DNA from 3 places in the Micromonospora sp. RV43 genome. Region 2 is predicted to be linked to each of the others. Evidence: riboswitches for the same ligand, from Rfam matches in the RefSeq annotation. Region 2 holds a riboswitch; each other region holds the start of a gene.
The links. Region 2 has a riboswitch for cyclic di-AMP ahead of ABD52_RS23310 (NlpC/P60 family protein). Riboswitches for the same ligand answer to the same signal wherever they lie in the genome.
Positions count from the first base shown of each region.

Region 1: linked by a shared signal. The riboswitch ahead of ABD52_RS03830 (C39 family peptidase) and the one ahead of ABD52_RS23310 (NlpC/P60 family protein) in region 2 are both predicted to bind cyclic di-AMP.
Region 3: linked by a shared signal. The riboswitch ahead of ABD52_RS05915 (hypothetical protein) and the one ahead of ABD52_RS23310 (NlpC/P60 family protein) in region 2 are both predicted to bind cyclic di-AMP.

Region 1 covers NZ_LEKG01000008.1:48,587-55,681, reverse strand. Annotated here, with positions in the region: gene ABD52_RS03845 (hypothetical protein) at 43-585, shown strand; gene ccsB (c-type cytochrome biogenesis protein CcsB) at 600-1,529, opposite strand; gene ABD52_RS38010 (cation transporter) at 1,598-1,825, opposite strand; gene ABD52_RS03835 (hypothetical protein) at 1,985-2,416, opposite strand; gene ABD52_RS40580 (hypothetical protein) at 2,630-3,094, opposite strand; gene ABD52_RS40575 (zinc ribbon domain-containing protein) at 3,106-3,441, shown strand; gene ABD52_RS03830 (C39 family peptidase) at 3,859-4,659, opposite strand; cyclic di-AMP (ydaO/yuaA leader) riboswitch at 4,869-5,009, opposite strand; gene ABD52_RS38915 (hypothetical protein) at 5,401-5,673, shown strand; gene ABD52_RS03825 (copper resistance CopC/CopD family protein) at 6,004-7,095, shown strand, end outside.
Region 2 covers NZ_LEKG01000105.1:7,022-14,116, reverse strand. Annotated here, with positions in the region: gene ABD52_RS23325 (zinc metalloprotease) at 90-1,082, shown strand; gene ABD52_RS23320 (pyridoxamine 5'-phosphate oxidase family protein) at 1,152-1,697, opposite strand; gene dcd (dCTP deaminase) at 1,776-2,354, shown strand; gene ABD52_RS23310 (NlpC/P60 family protein) at 2,419-3,450, opposite strand; cyclic di-AMP (ydaO/yuaA leader) riboswitch at 3,464-3,598, opposite strand; gene ABD52_RS23305 (N-acetylmuramoyl-L-alanine amidase) at 3,837-5,870, shown strand; gene ABD52_RS23300 (C40 family peptidase) at 5,941-6,951, opposite strand.
Region 3 covers NZ_LEKG01000015.1:5,346-12,440, reverse strand. Annotated here, with positions in the region: gene ABD52_RS05930 (alpha/beta fold hydrolase) at 1-543, shown strand, start outside; gene ABD52_RS05925 (AAA family ATPase) at 667-2,781, shown strand; gene ABD52_RS05920 (cation diffusion facilitator family transporter) at 2,886-3,800, shown strand; cyclic di-AMP (ydaO/yuaA leader) riboswitch at 3,945-4,075, shown strand; gene ABD52_RS05915 (hypothetical protein) at 4,080-5,153, shown strand; gene ABD52_RS05910 (SRPBCC family protein) at 5,179-5,691, opposite strand; gene ABD52_RS05905 (STAS domain-containing protein) at 5,735-6,094, opposite strand; gene ABD52_RS05900 (hypothetical protein) at 6,513-6,917, shown strand; gene ABD52_RS05895 (BON domain-containing protein) at 7,078-7,095, shown strand, end outside.

The DNA of each region.
Region 1 (7,095 bases), on a different contig from region 2:
GCATGTTGTCCGCCCTCTCTCTGCGTGACGTACGGTAGCGGCGTGAAGGTGTTCCCCGTTGCGCTCGACTCCGGCGAGACCGCCAGCCTCCGCTCCGACGACACCACGGTGTGGATCACCCCCGCCGCCACCCGCTGGCGGAGGCTGCTGCACTGGTCCGCCGGAGCGGTGATGCTCGGCCTCGGCCTCGCTGCCATCTCCATCGGTGTCGGCCACGCGATCGGCCCGGCCGTCGGCCTGTGGGCCACCGCCGCGACAGTCGGCCTGATCATCGCCGGCGGCATCGGTGCAGCCGTCGCCGCAGTGCTGCTCTGGCGCGCCGAGCGCCACCCCGGCTCCGCCATCCACGTACGGGACATCAGCGCGGCCCGCAGTGAGCAGGCCAACGGCGGCATCACCGTCACGATCGAACACGTCAACGGGGTGACCCACCGGTTCACGGGCACCGGCATGACCGGCGCCCGCACCGCCCAGCTGTTCGCCCGGCTGCTCTCGGCCGCCGCCGCGCCGCACGACGAGGAGAGCTCCGCGCCGCACGCAGGTGCGACAACCGCCGCGGGCCGCGGCGCAAACCCCGTCAAGTAGCGGCTGACCACGGCTCAGGCCCCCGCGTAGGAGTGCAGACCAGAGATCACCAGGTTCACCGCGAACAGGTTGAACATCATCGTCGCCCAGCCCACCACCGCCACCCACGCCGCGGTGGTGGCCCGCACACTCGCGGTCGCGTTCGCGTGCAGGTAGGCCGCATACACCACCCAGGAGATGAACGCCCACGTCTCCTTCGGGTCCCAGCCCCAGAAGCGGCCCCACGCCGCCTCCGCCCACACCGCTCCGGCCATCACCGCGAAGGTCCACACCAGGAAGCCCGCCCCGTGCATCCGGAACGACAGCCGCCGCCACACCGCCATCGCGGGCAGCCGCGCCGCCAAGGTGTCACGCAGATCCCCCGATCTCGGCGTGCCCCGTCGCTCATAACGCGCCCGTAGCAGCAGGGCCACGGCAGCGACGAACCCGATCAGGAACAACCCGGACGCGATTGCGGCGGCGCTGACGTGCACCGCCAGCCACACCGACTGCAACGCCGGTACCAGCGGACCCGCCGGCGTGTACACGTGCAGGCCCGCCGCGGCGAGCAGCACCAACGCGCACACCGCGACGTACAGGCCCAGTGGCCGCAACGCGGGGCGCCGGACCGCCAGGACCAGCCAGGCGAGCACCCCGACCAGGGTCACCGCCACGATGAACTCGTACATGTTTCCCCACGGCACGCGCCCCGCCGCGGCCGCCCGGGCGACCAGGCTGCCGGCCTGCGCCGCCGCGGCCGCCCCGACCGCGCCCAGGCCGACGACGCGCCCGATGGCAACCCGGCGCGACACGGCAGCCATCGTCGGGACGGCAGCCGCAGGCACCGTCGCAGGAACCGGTACGGCAACCCGCCGCGGTGCCACCTGGGCCGCGGCAAAGGCGATCACGGCCGTGAGGTGGCCGAGGAGAGCAAGAGTGAACAGATTGTCAGATAGAGCAGCCATCGACTCTCCACGAATGAGTCAACCCGCTACCGCACGCCCCGATCAGGAGGCGGCGGGCGGGCCGGAGATCAGAGCGATTCCAGCCGGGACGGATAGCCGGACGCGGCGAGCGCCGCGGTCAGCACGGGAGCGGTGACGACGACCGGGTCGGCGTCCACCACCGCGCGGCCCGCTGCTGCGGACACGTGCGCCCGATGCACCCCCGGCAGATCTTCCAAAATTCGCCGTACTGCGCTCTCCGCACGGTCGCAGCACAACCCGCGCACGGCCAGCATGTAAGTGACGGTGTCGTTCACGGCATCCTCAGACCCGACGAAGGGACAGCCGAGCTTGCTGGCCGACTGGCCAGGACCACGTTTGGCAGACTCGGCAGGAACGAAGGCCCGCGACGGCTACTCAGCCGGCCACGTATCAGGACGCGTGGACCGCCACGGGCTCACAACCGCAAACCGGTTCTACACCCGCGACACGCACAACAGTGACAGCAGCCGGACCGTCACAGGCCGGCTCACCGGCCGGTGACGCAGCCCCCGGCCAACAGGTAGCCGGCGGACCCAGCGCTGGAATGCCGCCAGTACGACAGCGCCGCCGATCACCAGCAACAGCAGGCAGGCCGTCACGGCCACGCTCCCGCCATCTGCCGGCGCATGATGCCCGTCAGTCGCCTCCGGATCGGCGGAGGCGAGGGCATCAGCGAGGCTGTTCAGGGCCGCAGACGCGTCGTAGGAAGCGAGGGAGGTCGTGGAACTGGCAGCCGCCGAAGGTGTCGCAGTGTCCAGACCCCTAGCGCACTGCAGCGCGTGCAGGACCAGAACCGCAGCGACGACGACCGCCACCGCGACAGCGCGGTAGCCGCGCATCGCACCAGCCGGACCGTCCCACGTCACCAGCGCAGACTACGACACTCCACGGCCGCAGCCGTCGTGCGGGTGCGGGTTCCCGTCCTGCCCCGGATGCTTATCTCAAGGTCGGCGAACCACTGCGTCACCACGTCGCGTTCGAAAGTCCCGTGGGCCACTCGTCGGCGCGGCCTGCATCGGGCGGTCGTAGCTGGACCGCCTTGTTCGGGCGGCTACCACCGGCTCCGGCCCGACAGCCCTTCATCCAGCGCAGCGGACTTTTTGTCCGACTCGACCATGAAGATCCTTCGTAGAAATGTTGGCGTGTCGGACCACCAGAGTGACGATCCCGCGGATCCCATGACCCGATGGCTCAACAGCCAGCCGCACGCCGGCGCGCAGCCGCGCGTCCGGCGGCAGGGTGGTCTGCGGTTTGCGTTCTACGGCCGGATGTCGACCATCGAGCATCAAGACCGGGTGACGTCCCGGCACTGGCAGCGGGACTGCGCCAGCGAACTCGTCGCCGGTCACGGGCTGATCGTCGCCGAGTACTTCGATGCCGGCTGCTCGCGCCGCCGCGGCTGGCGGCAGCGTCCGCAGGCCGCCGCGCTGCTGGCCGCGCTCCCCGATCCGCACCGTGGGTTCGACGCGATCGTGGTCGGCGAATACGAACGAGCATTCTCCGCCAACCAGCTGCAGCACCTGGCACCCCTGCTCGAACAGCACGGTGTGCAGTTGTGGCCAGCCACGACGGGACTGCCCGCCGCTACCTGTTCACCGGCCTGCTGCGCTGCGCACCATGCGGCCGAAGACTGGAATCCCACTGGATCAACCAGCGTCCGGGCTACCGATGCCGCCAAGGCCACACCAGCACCCAACAGCCCACCAACGGCCGACGCAAGATGCTCTACCTCAGGGAAGACCACATCATCGCGCGACTGATGGGACATCCCGGCCTCGCCAGCGACGCCCAGAACCCGCATGACCTGGCCGCGCTCCTGCACAGAAACAAGATCAGCATCATCTGCGATCAGGAACGATGTACACCGACCACAGGAGCCTCAGGCAAGTGAGCCCGTTCAACCCATGATCAATATGTGGAGATGTTGTGTCCGAGGGATTCGGACACAAAGTCACGGCACCCATGCTCAGCATGGGTGCTCATGCCGTAATCCTATAGCAGCGAGCGGCACTATGGAGTTTCCCGTGTCGGCGTCATGCCGTTATCGGTGACGCACCAAAGTCCACAGAGGGGCTGGTTCGGATTTCGCGCCGGCGGCCCCGGCCTGGCCAACCCACCCGGCATGCTGGACCTGTACGTGTTCGCCCCTGCCCGCCGCGTCGGGCGGCACCTAACCTGACCGCACAAGATGATCGGCTGAGCCATACCAGAGGGCGCACGACGTGCCGTCCTGCCTGCTACTGGGCGCGAACCGAAAGGCGACGGGCACCGGCTCGAACGAGCCGGTGCCCGAGGGCCGGAGATGGGATCAGGCGGAGTAGCCGCGGGTGGCCATCCAGTTCGCCAGGTCGATGGTGGTCATCCAGTAGGCGGCCATGTTCGGGTCGGCGGAGTCGGCGATCCGCACCGTCCGGCCGTCGTCCTTATATCCGACCACGGCGATGTAGTGGCCGCCGGGGAAGGAGTGCCAGCCGCCGTCTGTATCGGTCGCGGAGCCGACGGTGTTGGCGACCACGGCACGGCCGTCGGTGATGGCGGTGACCACGTCGGCCTGGAGCTGGTCGATCTGCGCCGGCGTCGCGGCCTGGCCCGGGATCATGTGCGTCCGGTACGGGTTGCCCTTGACCATCTGGTTGAGCCCGCGAGTGGTGTCCTCCGCCGAGTTGGTGCCGTTCTCGCCAGCGTTCAGCGGGGCGACCATCGCGTCCTGGGTGGTCTCGACGCCGCTCGCGCTGAGCGCGTTGCGCACAGCGGCCGGGCCGCAGTTCCAGTAGGCAGTCTGCGCCTCGTAGGTGTGGTCGAGGACCTTGGTCGACGGAGGCTTCGGCCTCGCCTTCTTGGTCACGTCCGGGTCGGTCGTGGCCCTGTCCTTCGCTGACGGCGACGGCTCGGCGGCGACGCGAGCCTCGCCGCGGGTGGCGACATCACCGAGCCGCGGAGCCAGCCCGGCGGCGGTGTTCCCCTGGCGGACGGGCGCGTTGTGATCGGTGGCGGCCAGCGCCGTGCCGACGCCGCTGGCGAGCACGAGCGCCGCGGCGGAGCCGGCGATGATCTTGTACGGGCGCTCGGTCACAAGACGCCGCAGCTGACGCTTCATGTGGTGCTTCATGTGTTCCTCCACGGGCTGGAGCGGCACAGGCCGGCCCGACGCGCGGAGGAACTCACGCACGTTGTGACTGGGCGGGGTGCCGCGGGGATGGGGAGCGCCCGGTGGGCCGGGCTGGGGGGCAGTTGCCGGGACTCACAGTCAGGCGAGTGTCGGCACCGCGATGCCGTGGAGGCGTGGGGAGTATCGGGAGGTGTTTCGCACGAGGCTGGCACTCCTTCCGTGGCCGCCTACCGGGTTAGCTGACGGATTCGGGCGGGAAGTACGCCCTACCGCGGGCCGTGGCTCGCGGATTCACCCCGGTGTTGCCTGGGTCCCCGGTTCATGAGATCACGATTAGGCGGGTCGGAGCGGCGTCGCCACTTGCGATCGGAAACCGCACCGGACGCGCCGACATTACCGGTGGGTACGTCGTATGCCAAGGGCTCCCACCTGCATAAGCCTCGAACATCGCTACTCTGATCGGAACCTCCAGTTACTCATGCCACTCAATGGGACGAGCAGTTATAGCGGAACCCTCGGGACGTAACCGGACATCGGAATGCTGTTGGCGCTCAATTGCTTGGCCGATCGCCGCATACTCACCCGAATGGCCGTTTCCTGGGCGGCCGTACGTAGCCCCACACCAATTTCAGTCACAATTCAGCAAACCCGGGCCGGCAGCAGCGGCGGTAGTGGTGGTACGGGCCGAGGCCGCGCGCAGACACAAGTCAGTGCGAGCTCCCCGTTACCGCACAGGCGTTCATGGAGATGAAGTTGGCGGCGCTCGTGACACCCGGCAGTCAGCCCGCGCAGACCGCGGGTAGCTCGACGTTCGAATGTCGACGTGGCTTCGACGAAAATCAACCCAATCCCGGCGGGCGGCGTAAGGCCGGATCGCCGCCCTGCCGACGGTTGGGCGCGCGCCGCGCGAAGCAAGTGGGAACCGCGTACGAGAGCATGATCGTCGCGCTGATCGCGGTGGCCCGCTTCAAAATCCGTCACCGCGGGGCCACAGAGCGACCCGACCACGGCTGACCGGGACCGCGGCAATGCCTCGCACCACTCCCGGCGCAGTCCGTCGCCGTTGCGAGTCGGCGATGCCACCATGCTGGCGCTCTCCCCCAACCTGACTTTCTGGATCGTCGAAGCTGACCCGCCCCTACTAAGGGCGGGTAGTAGTTGACCTAGGATGGCGACCGCACCACGTGGGAGCGATGTGTGGGCACCGGCCCGCGCCTCCTTGGCGGAAGGATCAACAGTGCCTTTCCAGCGGCGTCGCCGGGCGGCCTGACCTTGCTTGCTGCATCGCCGGGTCTCGCATGTCCTCAGTCGCCAGCACGTCGCGCCGCGCGCTGGGCAATTCGGGTGTGGCTGGCGCTGTTTCCCGCCCTCATCGTGGCCCTCGGGTTCGCTTCCCCTGCGGCCGCACATTTCAAGCTGCTCCGGGCCGTTCCGGCCGACGGCGCGCGGATCGACGGCGCCGTCCAGGAGATCCGGCTGACGCTCAGCGCCGCCGGCACGCCCACAGGAGCGGGATTCAAGCTTTCCGACGGCAACGGCATCGGCCTACCGGCCGCCAGCCACACGCCCGACGGAGGCCGAACGTGGCTGGTCCACCCGACCGCTCGCCTGACCACCGGCACGTTCAAGCTGCGATGGAGCGTCGCGGCCCCGGACGCCCACCCCCTGACGGGTGTCATCACGTTTACGGTGGCCTCGCCTCCCCCGACGCCCGGAACGGCCGCTAAACCCCAGGCAACAGCCAGCCCGCACGGACATGCCGGCCATGGTGGGCCAGGTGTGCCCCCGGCTTCGCCGTCGGCACACGCGGGAGGACACGCTGTTGGCCACACCGCCGACGCGGAACAGGCGCCGGTGCGGTTTGTCGGCGCCGTCGGGCGTTGGCTTTCCTACGGGGCGATCCTGCTCGGTGTCGGTGGTCTTGTCTTCGCGTTGACCACACTGGTCGGCACACGCAGTGACATCCGGGTGGTGCAGATCTGGGTGCGGACGGCGGGGCTGGCGGTGGCGGCTGGAGCGGCCTTTGAGCTGGTTGCACTCGCGGCGGTCTTCAGCGAGCAGGGCACCTTCGCCTCGGCGGCCAGCGCCTCGTCGGTGACCGCCCTCAGCCAGACACCGGTGGCCGCCGGCCTGGTCCTGCGACTCACCGGTGCGGCCGGTCTGCTCGTGTCCGGTTCACTCGAAGCGGCGCTGATTCGGGGCCGGCACGCGGTCGGGCGTCACTCCGTTCCGACCGTCGCAGCGATACCCACCGACTCCCGGAACCTGGTGACGGCTGCCGCCGTCAGCGCGGCCGGCGACGGCGTTCAGCGGGTGCGAGCGCGACCGGTGCGGCCTGTGCTCATGGCGGTCACCGTGGCACTGCTGCTGGGTTCCTTTCTGGTCGATGGGCACACCGTCACCGCGGAACCTCGGGCCGTCGTCGTGGCGGCCGAT
Region 2 (7,095 bases):
CAAATGCGTCGATGGGATGTAACGTCTGCCCCACGTTTCCGAACCGGCGTGACACACCCCCTGGCACGCCGTCAGAAAGAGGTGGGCCCATGGGACTCCGTCCCAACCTGCTGACCCGGCGTACCGCCGGTGTCGCGACGTCGACCCTCGCGCTGCTGCTCAGCACCGCCGCCGTCGGCGTCGTCCCCGCTGCTTCGGCCTTCTCGGCCGCCCCGGCCGGCGTCTGCGCCGAGCCGGCCGACGCCCACGCCGACGAACACGCGAACGCGCGCGTCGCGAAGGGTGGCAACGCCAAGCTCGACCCCAACCACCTGACCGCCAAGCAGGTCCGTGACCGTGAGGCCGACCTCGCCGCCGCGCAGCGCGAGCGGGCAAGCTTCCGGACCGGCGCCGTCGCCCCGCTGGCCACCGTGACCATCCCGGTCGTCGTGCACGTCATCCAGGAGAACAGCACCCGGGCCGGCGGCAACATCACCGACTCGATGATCAACCAGCAGATCACCGTGCTGAACCAGTCGTACGCGGGCTCGACCGGCGGCGCCGCCACCGCTTTCGGGTTCCAGCTCACGAAGATCAACCGGGTGACGAACCCGTCGTGGTACCCGATCGTGCAGGGCTCCTCCGCCGAGCGCTCGATGAAGACCTCGCTGCGTGAGGGCGGCAAGAACACGCTGAACATCTACCTCGGCGAGCTGAGCAACGGCCTGCTGGGCTGGGCGACGTTCCCGAAGCGGACGCTGGACAAGATGGACGGCGTGGTCGTGCTGAACGAGTCGCTGCCCGGCGGCACCGCGACCAACTACAACCAGGGTGACACCGGCACCCACGAGGTCGGCCACTGGCTGAACCTCTACCACACCTTCCAGGGCGGCTGCTCCGGCTCGGGCGACAGCGTCTCCGACACCCCGGCCGAGGCGTCCCCGGCGTACCAGTGCCCGACCGGCCGCGACACCTGCTCGACCGCCGGCAAGGACCCGATCACCAACTTCATGGACTACACGTACGACTCCTGCATGTACCAGTTCACCGCCGGCCAGGCGAGCCGCATGCTCACCGCGTGGAACGCCTACCGCGCAGCCTGACCGTCGTACCGCGTACCGGTGCCGGCCCTGTCCTCGGACGGGGCCGGCACCGTTTCGTCGTGGGCCGGGTCAGGCGGCCGGGCGGCGGGTGTCGAAGCCGTGCCGGCCACGCCGACCCTCGGCGGCGAGCGGGTCACGCCGGGCGGGTTCGGCCGCGCGCGGATCGAGCCAGACCCGCACCTGCGGCGGGGCGGCGCCGGGCTGGGCCACCGGATCACGGCGGGTCAGCATCGCCGCCTCGACGGTGAACTCGAACAGCCGCCAGTCGCCCTGCGGTGACGCGCGGCCGATCCGGGCCAGGCGGGCCACCGTGGCGGGGTCGGTCACCGGCCGGGCGCGGCCTGCGACATACGCCTCGTCGTCGCTCTCCTCCGGCGGGAACGAGTGCAGCGCGTAGCGGCCGTCGCGTTCGAGGTCGCGGCGCTTCGGCGAGTCGATGACGAAGCACCAGAGGCCGTCGGCGGTGAACACCGGGGAGACCGGGTGCACCCGGGGCCCGCCGTCGGCGCGGACCGTGGCGAGATAGCCGAAGCCCGGCCCGTACTGCTGCATCAGGAGGCGGATCTCGGCGGCGAGGCGGGGCTCGTCGGCGGCGAATTCGGACCAGGAAGCCATGTGGACACTCTATCGAACACGTGTACGAAGATGTAGTGCGACACGCAGGTCACCGGCACCTGTCGCTATGGTGTTCCGATGCTGCTCTCCGACCGCGACCTGGTCTCCGAGATCAAGGCCGGCACGCTCGCGCTGGAGCCCTTCGAGCCCACGCTGGTGCAGCCGTCGAGCATCGACGTACGCCTGGACCGGCTGTTCCGGGTCTTCAACAACCACCTCTACACGCACATCGACCCGTCGATCCAGCAGGACGACCTGACCTCGATGGTGGAGGTGCCGGAGGGGCAGCCGTTCGTGCTGCACCCGGGCGAGTTCGTGCTCGCCTCCACCCTTGAGGTGATCTCGCTGGGTGACCAGCTCGCCGGCCGGCTGGAGGGCAAGTCGAGCCTCGGGCGGCTGGGGCTGCTGACCCACTCGACCGCCGGCTTCATCGACCCGGGTTTCTCCGGTCACGTCACGCTGGAGCTGTCGAACGTGGCGAACCTGCCGATCACGCTCTGGCCGGGCATGAAGATCGGCCAGCTCTGCATCTTCCGGCTCTCCTCGCCGGCCGAGCACCCGTACGGCTCGGCCGTCTACGGGTCGCGTTACCAGGGGCAGCGCGGACCGACGCCGAGCCGATCCTGGCAGAGCTGGCGCACCTGGCCGACCCGCTGACGGCGCCCACAGTTGTTAATAAGGGCCCCCTCCTCTACCGGAGGCGTTAAGAGGGGGCCCTTCCTTACACCCGGCCGTAGCTGTTGATGTCGCCGTCGTCGACCCGCTTCATGGTGATGGGCTTGCCGGACTGGGAGGCGTGCACCACCCAGCCGTCGCCCACGTACATCGCCACGTGGTGCAGGTCGCTGTAGTAGAAGACGAGGTCACCGGCGCGCAGCTCGGCCCGGCTCACCCGCTTCGTCATGCCGTGCTGCTGGCGCGCGTTGTGCGGCAGCGAGACACCGCCCTTGGCCCAGGCCGCCATGGTCAGGCCCGAGCAGTCGAAGTGATCCGGCCCGGCCGCGCCCCACACGTAGATCTTGCCGATCTGGGCGCAGGCGAACTTGACCGCCGCTCCGGCCGCGCCACCGGGGTAACCGGCGGGGCAGGGCGCCGGGCGCAGCGGGCCGCCGCCACCGTTGCCGTACACCTTGAGCCGCAGCTTCTGCAGCCGGGCGATCTCGGCGTCGATCTGCTTCTTCTTCGCCGCGAGCTGGGCCTCGGTACGCGCCAGTCCGGCGATCATCTCGTCCAGCGGCTTCTTCTTCGCCGCCAGTTCGTCGCGCAGCGCGGCGACGGAGCGCACCTGCTCGTGCTGGCGGTGCGCGAAGCGGTCGAGCAGTTCCAGGCCGTTGACCAGGTCACCGGGTGAGCGGCTGCCCAGCAGCGCGTTGACGGTGGAGAGGTTGTCACCCTTGTAGGCGTCGGCGGCGAGTCCGCCGACCTGGCCGAGCGCGGCGTCCACCCGGGCCTGGAGGGGTGCGATCTGCCGGCCGAGCGCGTCGGCCTGCTTGCGCCGCGCGGCGAGCTGCTCACGTACGGCGTTGACCTGTTCGATGACCGGTTCGAGTTTGTTCCAGTCGCGGTCGATCTGCGCCTCGATCTCGGCGACCGAGGGTTCGGCGTGTGCCGCCGTGGCGCCGCCGGTCAGGACGACTGCGGTGCCGACGAGGGCGGCGAGGGCTGTGGTGAAGCGGGACCAGCGGGTACGCGGCACAGTCGTGGAGCGGTCGACCGACCGGCTCGACGACGGCCGCGGGGCATGGAGTGCCACCGGGCGTCCGTACTCCTTCTTCCGTACCGCCTACCGGGTTAGCTGACGGATTCGGGCGGGAAGGGAGCCGCCCTACCGCATCGCTGCGGATTCACCCCAGGTACCTGGTTCCCCGGCTCGCCCGGAGGCGACTCGGCGGTGTCGGACCGTCACCGACCGGGTTGGACGGTGAGACGTGCGGCCGACGATTCACCAGAGTAGGGACCACCGTTATCGATCCGCAACTTCCAGCGCCGTGACACTCCGTACGCGATGAGGCACCACACCCCGGTCGGAGGTGAAATTTTCTTTCAAGACTGATTACTCACTGGAAAGGTATTGACCCTCGCGGGTGTGCGGAGTGAGGGTGGAAACGCAGTGACCCCCATCCCTGTCCAGGAGGTTCGATGCGCCTCTCCGCCCCGCCGTCGGGCAGACGGATACTGCTCGCCGCCGCAGTGGCGACAGCCACCGCGCTGGCGACGACCGGCCCGGTGACCGCCGCGCCGGACACGTCCGCGCCCGCGAGCGACAGGCAACAACAATACGCCGCCGCCGCGGCCGAGTACGGCGTACCGCAGAACGTGCTGCTCGGTGTCTCCTATCTGGAGTCCCGCTGGGACACCCACACCGGGCAGCCGAGCACCAGCGGCGGCTACGGCCCGATGCACCTGACCGACGCCGCGCACATCCTCGCCATGCCCGGCAGCGCCCACGTCGACGAGGACGAGGACCCGCGCGGCGACGACTCCCGGCCGCTGAAGCTCGACCCGGCCACCGCCGCCGCGCCGGAGCGGGAGACCCCGCTGCCGCCGGCCTCGCTCCAGACGCTCGACGCCGCCGCCGCGCTCACCGGGCTCGACGCGGGCACGCTGCGCACCGACCCGGCCGCGAACATCCGCGGTGGCGCCGCGCTGCTGGCGTCGTACCAGAAGGCTCTGGGTGGGCCGGTCGGCGCCGGCACCGACCCGGCGGCCTGGTACGGCGCGGTGGCCCGGTACTCCGGCGCGGACACCTCGGACGCCGCGGCGGCCTTCGCCGACGAGGTCTACGACCAACTCGGCCAGGGCGCCAGCCGCACCACCGACGACGGCCAGCGGGTCACGCTCGCCGCCACCGCCGCGAAGCCGGACCGTTCCCGCCTGGCCCGACTCGGCCTGCGCAACGCCGAGCGGCCGGACGGGCTGGAGTGCCCGGTACGGCTGGCCTGCGAGTGGATTCCCGCGCCCTACGAGCAGCTCAGCGACGACCCGGGCGACTACGGCAACCACGACCTGGGCGACCGGCCGAAGCAGCAGAAGATCGAGTACATCGTCATCCACGACACCGAGGGCTACTTCGGCCCGAGCGTCGACCTGGTGAAGCGGGCCGACTACCTGGGCTGGCACTACACGCTGCGCTCGGTGGACGGCTACATCGCCCAGCACATCAAGACCAAGGACGTCGGCTGGCACGCCGGCAACTGGTACGTCAACGCCAAGTCCATCGGCCTGGAGCACGAGGGCTTCGCCGGTCAGGGCACCTGGTACACCGAGGCGATGTACCGCACCTCCGCCAAGCTGGTGCGGCACCTGGCGCTGAAGCTCGGCATCCCGATGGACCGGCAGCACATCATCGGCCACGACAACGTGCCCGGCATCAACGCCGGCGCGGTGGGCGGCATGCACTGGGATCCGGGACCGTACTGGGACTGGTCGCACTACTTCGACCTGATGAAGGCGCCGTTCCGCAGCACCGGCACGCCCCGTACCGGCCTGGTCACCATCGATCCGGACTTCGCCACCAACCGGCCGGCGTTCTTCGGCTGCAACCAGCAGCCGCCGGGCGTCCCGACGCCCCGGCCGCCGGCGCAGCCGTGCCCGTCGCGCGGCTCCTCGTCGGTGATCCTGCGGACCGCGCCGAGCCCGGACGCCCCGCTCGTCAACGACCTCGGGCTGCGCCCGGACGGCACGCCGGACACCATGTACATCTCCGACCACGGCGCCCGCGCCTCCGCCGGTCAGACGTACGCGCTCGCCGGCCGCCAGGGCGACTGGACGGCGATCTGGTACCTCGGCCAGAAGGCGTGGTTCCTCAACCCGGCCTCCGCGCCGACGGCCAAGTGGGCCACCGGCTTCGTCGTGACGCCGCGGCCCGGCAAGGCCACCATCCCGGTGTACGGGCGGGCCTACCCGGAGCAGGCCGCCTACCCGGACACCATCCCGTACCAGACCATCTCGCCGCTTCAGTACACGTTCGCCGCCGGCCAGCGGTACGCGGTGGGCGGGGTGCTGCCCGGCGAGTACTACCGGGCGGTCTCGTTCGACGGTTCGGCACCGGGTGACCGGACCGTGGTCCGCGGCGAGAACCGCTACGTGCAGGTCCAGTTCGGTCACCGGATCATGTTCGTGAACCTGGACGACGTGCTGATCCTGCCGTCCCCGGTCGGCGCGCCGCGCTGACCCGGCACCGCACACGGGAAGGCCCCCGGTCCGCGTGGACCGGGGGCCTTCCCGCTGCCAGGGCTCCGGGTCAGGCGACCCGGACGAAGCCGGCGATCGGCATCGTGCTGATGCTCGACACCTGGACCGGTTTGCCGGTACGTGGCGCGTGCACCATCACCCCGTTGCCGAGATAGAGCCCGACGTGGTGCAGGTCGGAACCGAAGAACACCAGGTCACCGGGGCGGGCCTCGGAGCGGGAGATCCTGCGGCCCTCGTTCCACTGCGCGCCGGTGAAGTGGGTCAGCGAGATGCCCGCCGCCTTGTACGCGTACTGGGTGAGACCGGAGCAGTCGAACGAGTTCGGGCCGGTGGCGCCCCACACGTACGGGTCACCGACCTGGGCGCACGCCGTCTTGATGGCGGTCCGCGCGGCGCTGCTCACCACGCCGTCGACGGCGGGGCAGCCTGCCGGGCGGATCGAGGTCACCGGCAGCATGGCGGTCAGCCGCTTGATCTCCGAGTCGATCTGCTTCTTCTTCGCCGCGAGATCGTTCTGCTGCTTGATCTCCAGCGCGATCAGCGCGTCGAGCTTCTCCTTCTGCTTGTTGTACTCGTCGCGCACCTTGAGCACACCGGCGATCTGGCGGCGCTGGTCCTCGGCGATCCGGTCCAGCATGACCAGCTGCTCGGCCAGCGCGCCCGGCTTGGAGTTCACCAGCAGCGCACCCAGCTCCTGCGACGGGCCCTGGATGTAGTAGCGGGCCGCGATGTCGCCGACCTTGTTCATGGCGAGCGTGGAGGCCAGCTCCAGCGGCACCATCTTGTCCTTCAGCGCCTTGGACTTCTTCTGGTTGGCGCGAAGCTGCGAGCGGACCTTGTTGAACTGCTCGATGGTGGGTTCGAGCTGCTGCCACTGCTTGTCGATCTGCGCGTCGATCTCGTCCACCGACGGCGCCGCGTGCGCCGGGGCGGTCAGCATTCCGGCGCCGACCGCGGCGGCCGCGACCAGGGTGACCAGACCGTGTACCACCCGTCGGAACCCGGCCCGCCGGCCGGGTGGAGCGCTCGGGGCGTGACGTTGAGGGGGCGTGGTTGCCACCGGCACGGACTCCTTTGCAACCGACCGCCGGGCGCCTCGCGAGAGGGAAGGTCGAGGCAGACGACCCACAGCGGTCGGTGCCTCACATTAGGGAAGGCGTCCGATGGAATCAAGGCGACCCTTTGTTCAATCACGTATCCGCAA
Region 3 (7,095 bases), on a different contig from region 2:
CGTACCGCCGGGCTGGTCTTCGTCTCCACCACCGCCGAGGGGCACACGCACACCGCGTACGGCCTCTCCCCCCGGATCACCCGGCTGATCCGCCTGGCCGAGACGACAGGCGCCGGGGTGCTGGCCCGCTGCGGCGGCTGGCGGCCCCCGCACGCGCTGCTGCGCGCGCTGCGCCCGAGCATCCGCTGGATGCTGTTCGGCGACCGCTGCGACCCGGCCGACATCCGGCTGGTCACCTCAGCGGTGGCCCGGGCCACGCTGCGCTCGATCGGCGGTTTCCGCGCCTCGATCGGCGCCCAGCACCGGCTGGAGACGCTCGCCGCGCTCGGCGGGCTGCCGGCGGCCGCGCTGGTCGGGGACCGGGACCGGCTCACCCCGCCGCCCTGCGCCGAGTCGATCGCGGCGGCGCTGCCCACCACGGAGCTGACCGTCTGCCCGGGTGCCGGGCACATGCTCATGATGGAGCGCCCCGACGAGGTGAACGCCGCCCTCGCCGGCGTGCTGGACCGGGTGCTGGCCGGCCGCCCGGCGACCCGCCTCTGAGCGTCTCCGCTCGCGAGCGGCACTGACGTACGCCACGTGCGCGGCATGCCCCGGCGTGGCGGTTGCCGGCGGCCCGTACCCTCATTCAGCCCGTCGTGCCCTCCGAACACAGGAGCATCCGCGTTGACCGACCAGACCACGCTGGACCGGGAGATCGCCGCCGAGCAGCGCCACCTCGACCGGGTGTACGCCCGGCTGGCCGAACTGCGCCGGTCGGCGGCCGACGCCGAGCGGGAGGGCTACCGGCTGGCCCGGGTCGGCAACTTCGGTGCGCTGGTCGAGCGGGACGCGATGGTCTTCCACGCCGCCCAGCGCCGGCACGTGCTGGACGCCGAGCACGAGGGGCTGGTGTTCGGCCGGCTGGACCTGCGTACCGGGCAGGTGCTGCACGTCGGCCGTCTCGGTGTGCGGGGCGTGGACGCGGAGACGCTGGTGGTGGACTGGCGGGCACCCGCCGCCGCCGCGTTCTACCAGGCCACGCCCGCCGAGCCGCGCGGTGTGGTGCGCCGGCGCACGATCCAGTCCGCGTCCGAGAAGGTCACCCGGATCGAGGACGACCTGCTGGACCCGGAGGCCGCGCCGCCGGACATGGCGGTGGTCGGTGACGGGGCGCTGCTTGCCACGCTGTCCCGGGCCACCGGCCGGGGCATGCGCGACATCGTCGCCACCATCCAGCGCGAGCAGGACGAGGCGATCCGTTCCCCCGGCAACGGCGTCACGATCGTCTCCGGCGGCCCCGGCACCGGGAAGACGGCGGTGGCGCTGCACCGGGCCGCGTACCTGCTCTACTCCGACCGGGCCCGGTACGCCGGCGGCGGCATCCTGGTGGTCGGCCCGTCCGGCGTGTTCGTCGAGTACATCGCCTCGGTGCTGCCGTCGCTGGGCGAGGAGACCGCCACGCTGCACTCGCTGGGCTCGCTGTTCCCCGGCCTGTCCGCGTCCCGGACGGACCCGCCGGACGTGGCGGCGGTGAAGGGTTCGCTGCGGATGCGCCGGGTGCTGGAACGCGCGGTACGCGACGCGGTGCCGGACTCCCCCGCCGAGCTGCGCCTGCTCTACCGGGGCGAGCTGCTGCGCCTGGAACGTCCCGCGCTGGACGCGATCCGGGACCGGACGCTGGCCCGTGGGGCACGCCGCAACGAGGTACGCCGGGCGGCGTTCGACGCGGTGCTCGCCGCGCTCTACGCGCAGGCCCGCACGCTGCGGGTGGGACGCCTGCCGGAGCAGCCCGCGTTCGAGGACGAGATCATCGAACGGCCGGAGTTCCGCGAGTTCCTCAAGGCCTGGTGGCCCCGGCTGCACCCGAGGCACGTGCTGGACTGGCTGGCCCGCCCGGACCGGCTGCGCCGCTACGCCGGTGGGATCCTCTCCTCGGCGGAGATCCGGCTGCTCGGCGACGCGTACCGGAGCCTCGCGACCGAAGGGCTGACGGTGGCCGACATCGCGCTGCTGGACGAGCTGGACGCGCTGCTCGGCAAGCCGGTGCGGCGGGCCCGCCCCAAGCGCGACCCGTACCAGCTCGCCGGTGGCGTGCGCGAGCTGAGCACGTACGCCGATCGGCAGCGCGCCGCCCGCGCGGCGGCGCGGGAGCGTCCGGACGACTACCGCGACTACGCGCACGTGGTGGTGGACGAGTCGCAGGACGTCTCGCCGATGCAGTGGCGGATGGTCGGCCGGCGCGGGCGGCTGGCGTCCTGGACGGTGGTCGGCGACCCGGCGCAGACCGCCTGGACCGGCGACCCGCAGGAGCTGGACCGGGCCCGGGACCAGGCGCTGGGCCGGCGCAAGCGGCACCGCTACGAGCTGACCACCAACTACCGCAACTCTGCGGAGATCTTCGCGGTGGCGGCGGCGGAGATCCGCCGTCTCTACCCGGACCTGCCGCTGCCCGACGCGGTGCGGTCCACGGGCGTGCCGCCGGTCGAGCGCACGGTGCCCGCCGCCGACCTGCCGGCGGCCACCGTCGAGGCGGCCGAGGCGCTGCTCGCGCAGGTGGAGGGCACCGTCGGCGTGATCACGCCGGTGCCGCGCCGGGACGAGGTGGCCGGCTGGCTGGGCAGGCTCGGCGCGGGCCGCCTCCAGGTGGTGACCAGTCTCCAGGCCAAGGGCATGGAGTACGACGGCGTGGTGCTGGTGGCGCCGAGCGAGATCCGGGCCGACCCCGGCTCGGGTGTCCGCACGCTCTACGTGGCGCTGTCCCGGGCCACCCAGCGTCTCACCACGCTCGACCCCTCCTGACGGACACCCGACCGTGACCCGGCTGTCACCCATAGTTCAGTTGCATACATAGCGATGTGAACATACATTGGGCCTGGCCGGTACGGGGCAGGAAGGGTGTTGGCGTGGGCGCAGGTCATGACCACAGCGGCGCGGTGACCAACGCGGCGCACCGCCACCGGGGCCGCCTCTGGGCCGCCTTCGCGCTGCTCGCCGCCCTGATGGTGGTCGAGGCGGTGGCCGCCTTCACGACCGGCTCGCTGGCGCTGCTCTCCGACGCCGGGCACATGTTCACCGACGTCCTCGGCATCGGCATGGCCCTCGCCGCGATCACCGCCACCCGCCGCGCCGGCACCGACCCGCAGCGCACGTTCGGGCTCTACCGGCTGGAGGTGCTCGCCGCCCTCGCCAACGCCGTGCTGCTCGGCGCCGTCGCCATCTACGTCCTGGTCGAGGCGGTACGCCGGTTCGGCGAGCCGCCGGAGGTGCTGGCCGGCCCGATGCTCGTGGTGGCGGTGCTCGGCCTGCTCGCCAACATCGTCGCGTTCGCGCTGCTGCGCGCCGGGTCGAAGGAGAGCATCAACCTGCGCGGGGCGTACCTGGAGGTGCTCGGCGACCTGCTCGGCTCGCTCGGCGTGATCGCCGCCGCGTTGATCATCACGGTGACCGACTGGTGGTGGGCGGACCCACTGGTCGCCGTCGGCATCGGCCTGTTCATCCTGCCGCGCACCTGGCGGCTCGGCCGGGCCGCGCTGCGCATCCTGGTGCAGGCCGCGCCGGAGCACCTCCAGGTCACCGCCGTGCACGACCGGCTGGCCGCCGTACCCGGCGTGGCCGAGGTGCACGACCTGCACGTCTGGACGCTCACCTCGGGCATGGAGGTGGCCTCGGCGCACCTGACCACCGATCCGGGCGTGGACCCGGGCGTGGTGCTGGCCGCCGCGCGGGCCGCCCTGCACGAGGACTTCTCCATCGATCACGCCACGTTGCAGGTCGAACCCGGAGCGTCGGCCGGAGTGTGCGGACAGACCGAGTGGTGATTAGGACACACTTAAATCACTGTGGCTAATGTAGTCTTATGCCGGTTTTGCCCCGCCTAGTGGCACTGCTCCACGGAGCCGTGCCCGGGCAGCGCCGGTAGTCTCGGTCGCGGCCGCACCCGCGGGCGCCACCCGGCCCCGGTGGGGCGGCCGTCGCCTAATCGTCCGCAGGGACGAGCCGGGGAACCACGTACGTGGGGTGCATCCGCGTCAGCGGTAGGGATCTTCCGTCCCGAACCCGTCAGCTAACCCGGTCGGCGTTGACGGAAGGACGTGTGAATGCCCCCAGTGGCACCTGTACGACGGACGGCCGCCCGGTTGGCGGCCCTGCTCGTCGCGACGCTGACCCTCGGCGTCGCGACCGTTCCGGTCTCCCCCGCCTCGGCGGCGCCGGCGACCGGCCTGCTCGCCGCAGCGCCCGGCGACGACGAGGGTGGCACGCCCGAACTGCGTGCCCAGCTCGACGCGGCCAGCAAGGGCTGGCTGGAGGCGAAAGCCGCGCTGAACCGGTCGGTGAGCCGCCAGAAGCAGCTGAACGAACAACTCAAGACGGTCGGCGCCGAGCTGGCCGTACGCGACGCCAAGGTCGGCGAGATCGCCGCCGTGGCGTACCGCAACGGCCGTCTGGGGACCGCCGGGGCGCTGCTCGGCAGCAGCAGCCCGGAGGGCTTCATGGACCGGGCCGCCGCGCTGGAGCAGGTCGCCGCGCACGAGGACCGTACGCTGCGCGACCTGATCACCACCCGGGACGAGGCCACCCGCACCCGCGCCCAGCTCGACGGAGAGATCCGCGAGCAGCGCAAGCAGGTGACGGTGATGGCCAAGCGCAAGGAGCAGGCCGAGCGCGCCCTGGAGGTGGCGAACGACCGGGCCTCGCGCAGCAGCAGCGGCGGTGGCAGCGTCCAGGGCACCTCCAGCAAGAACGCGAAGCCGGCACCGCGCAACTCGGACGGCTCCTGGCCGTCGGAGTCGTGCAGCGTCAACGACCCGACCCCGGCGAACGGCTGCATCACCCCGCGCACGCTGCACGCGCTGCAACAGGCCAAGGCGGCGGGCTTCACCCGGTACGTCTCGTGCCACCGGCCCAGCGGCTCGGGTGAGCACCCGAAGGGGCGGGCCTGTGACTTCGCCGCGCAGAAGAACGGCTTCGGCGGCGTGGCCACCGGCGGTGACCGGACGTACGGCAACAACCTGGCCGCGTACTTCGTGCGCAACGCCGACCCGCTCGCCGTGCTCTACGTGATCTGGTTCAAGCAGATCTGGCTGCCCAGCAGCGGGTGGAAGTCGTACAGCGGCGGCAACGGCGACCCGTCCAGCGACCACACCAACCACGTGCACCTGTCGGTGTACTGAGCGCGCCCCGAGAGGGCCGGCCGGATCAGGCCGGCCGGCCCTCCAGGGTCGCTCCGAGACGAGCCGCCAGGCCCAGGTGAGCCGCCCGGGCCTGGCGGAACGCGTACCCGAACAGTGGCGCCGGAGCGGTGAGCGTGATCTCCACGTCGATGCGTACCGTGCCGTCCGGCTCGTCGCGCAGCCGGGTGTGGTTGCGGACCGTCGTCGCGGGCTGCTGACGCGCCACTGTGACCACCTCGTCCTCGCCGGCGATCAGCACGTCCGCCTGGTACGTGACCGGGAAGTGCAGCGGGCCGAGTTGCAGCCGGTCGGTGATCGCGTAGCTGGCCAGCGCGCCCGGCCGGGCCGGCAGCTTCCGGACCCGGACGATCAGCGGATGCAGCTCGCCCTGGCGACTCAGGTCACCCAGTAGCGCCACCGCTTCGGCCCGGGTGCACCGGGCCTGCACGGTGTAGCTGAAGCTGTCGCTGCTCTGCAAGCGGGCCCCCTCGCCGTCGTGCGTCGCGACGATCGTCCCGTACCGACGCCGGACTGGCAACGGGTAGAAGGTCCCCTGGCTGCAGGGGGTGTGGACGGCGCGCTCAGGCGCCGGGCAGCACCTCGGGGGTGTCGTCGGCGAACCACGGCTCGGGCGCGCCGAACAGGCCGAGCAGGCCGGTCACCCAGAGCTGCCGGTGCACGAACCGGCTCGGCTCGGTGACCACGAGCTTGACGCCGCTGACCTCGCAGGTCTGGAAGCCGGCGACCATGGCGCTGATGCCGACCGAGTCGATGAACGTGACGAGCCGCATGTTCAGCTCGATTCGCGAGGGACGGCCCTTGGCGAGCACTTCGGCGATCGCTTCCCGCACCTCGTACGCGGTGTCGACGTCGATCTCCCCACGGGGCGCGATCTGGACGACACCACCCGGCCGCACCGACTTCACGATCGACAGGCTCACGCGAGCACCTCCACTCGCCCATGACGGGCGCCTCATCAGTACGCGGGCCGCGACCGAGAGTATTCCTCCAACGGCCCGGTCGCCACCCCCCGGGATGAGCAATTCGCGAACTGGGCACACCTGGGCGTACCCAATCCGGACCTCCGGGTTCCAGTTTCCCCTGTATGGCGGGTCGCGGCCAACCATGCGACCGGGCGGGCCCGCCGATCCGCCGACCAGGGTAGCGGGCGCACGCACGTCCCGTGGGCACCGGTCCCGGCGCGTTCGGGTGGTTCGTCCCGTTCGCTGCTCACGGCCGGGAACCACGGCGTGGTTTGCCGCGCGCGCCGGTGGGGCACTGCCCGAGACAGTGAACCCGCCGGATGGACACCGGAGTCCGAAGTGGCCGCCGGCCTTCGGCACCCGAGGAGGTAGAACGATGTTCGGATCCAACCTGCTGGACCGCCGGGGCAAGGCCGAGCGGGTCGCCGACCAGGCGTGGCAGAACCTGCTCTCCGCCGCCGGTTCCGCCGGTGACAGCGTGCGCGACGCCACCCGGACCGCCCGCCGCAGCTCCTCCGGCCTGGCCGACGACGCCACCGACCTGGTCGGCTCCGCCGCCGACGAGGCACGCCGCCGGGCGTCCCTCGCCTTCGACGCGCTCGCCGGCCGCCGGCCCGCCCTGCCCTGGACGCTGCTGATCGCGGCGGCGCTGGCGGGCGCGGCGATCGGCTGGGCCGCCGGCACCGCGGCGCGCGCCGCCGGCAGCCGGGACCGGGCCGCGGACGAGATCGAGTTCGTGGACGTGGACCGGCCGAACTCGCCGGCCGGCCTGGACGGCTGACCCGCCCGTACGACACGACAACGGCCGCCCCCGGGACTCCCGGGAGCGGCCGTCGTGCTGCCTCACCCGGGCCGGGTGAGGCCCGCTCACCCGGGGCGCGCGCAGGATCGCGGGTGCGGGACCACGTGCCCGCGCCGCGATCGACGGGAGGGGGAGCCGGATGGCCACCGACACGATC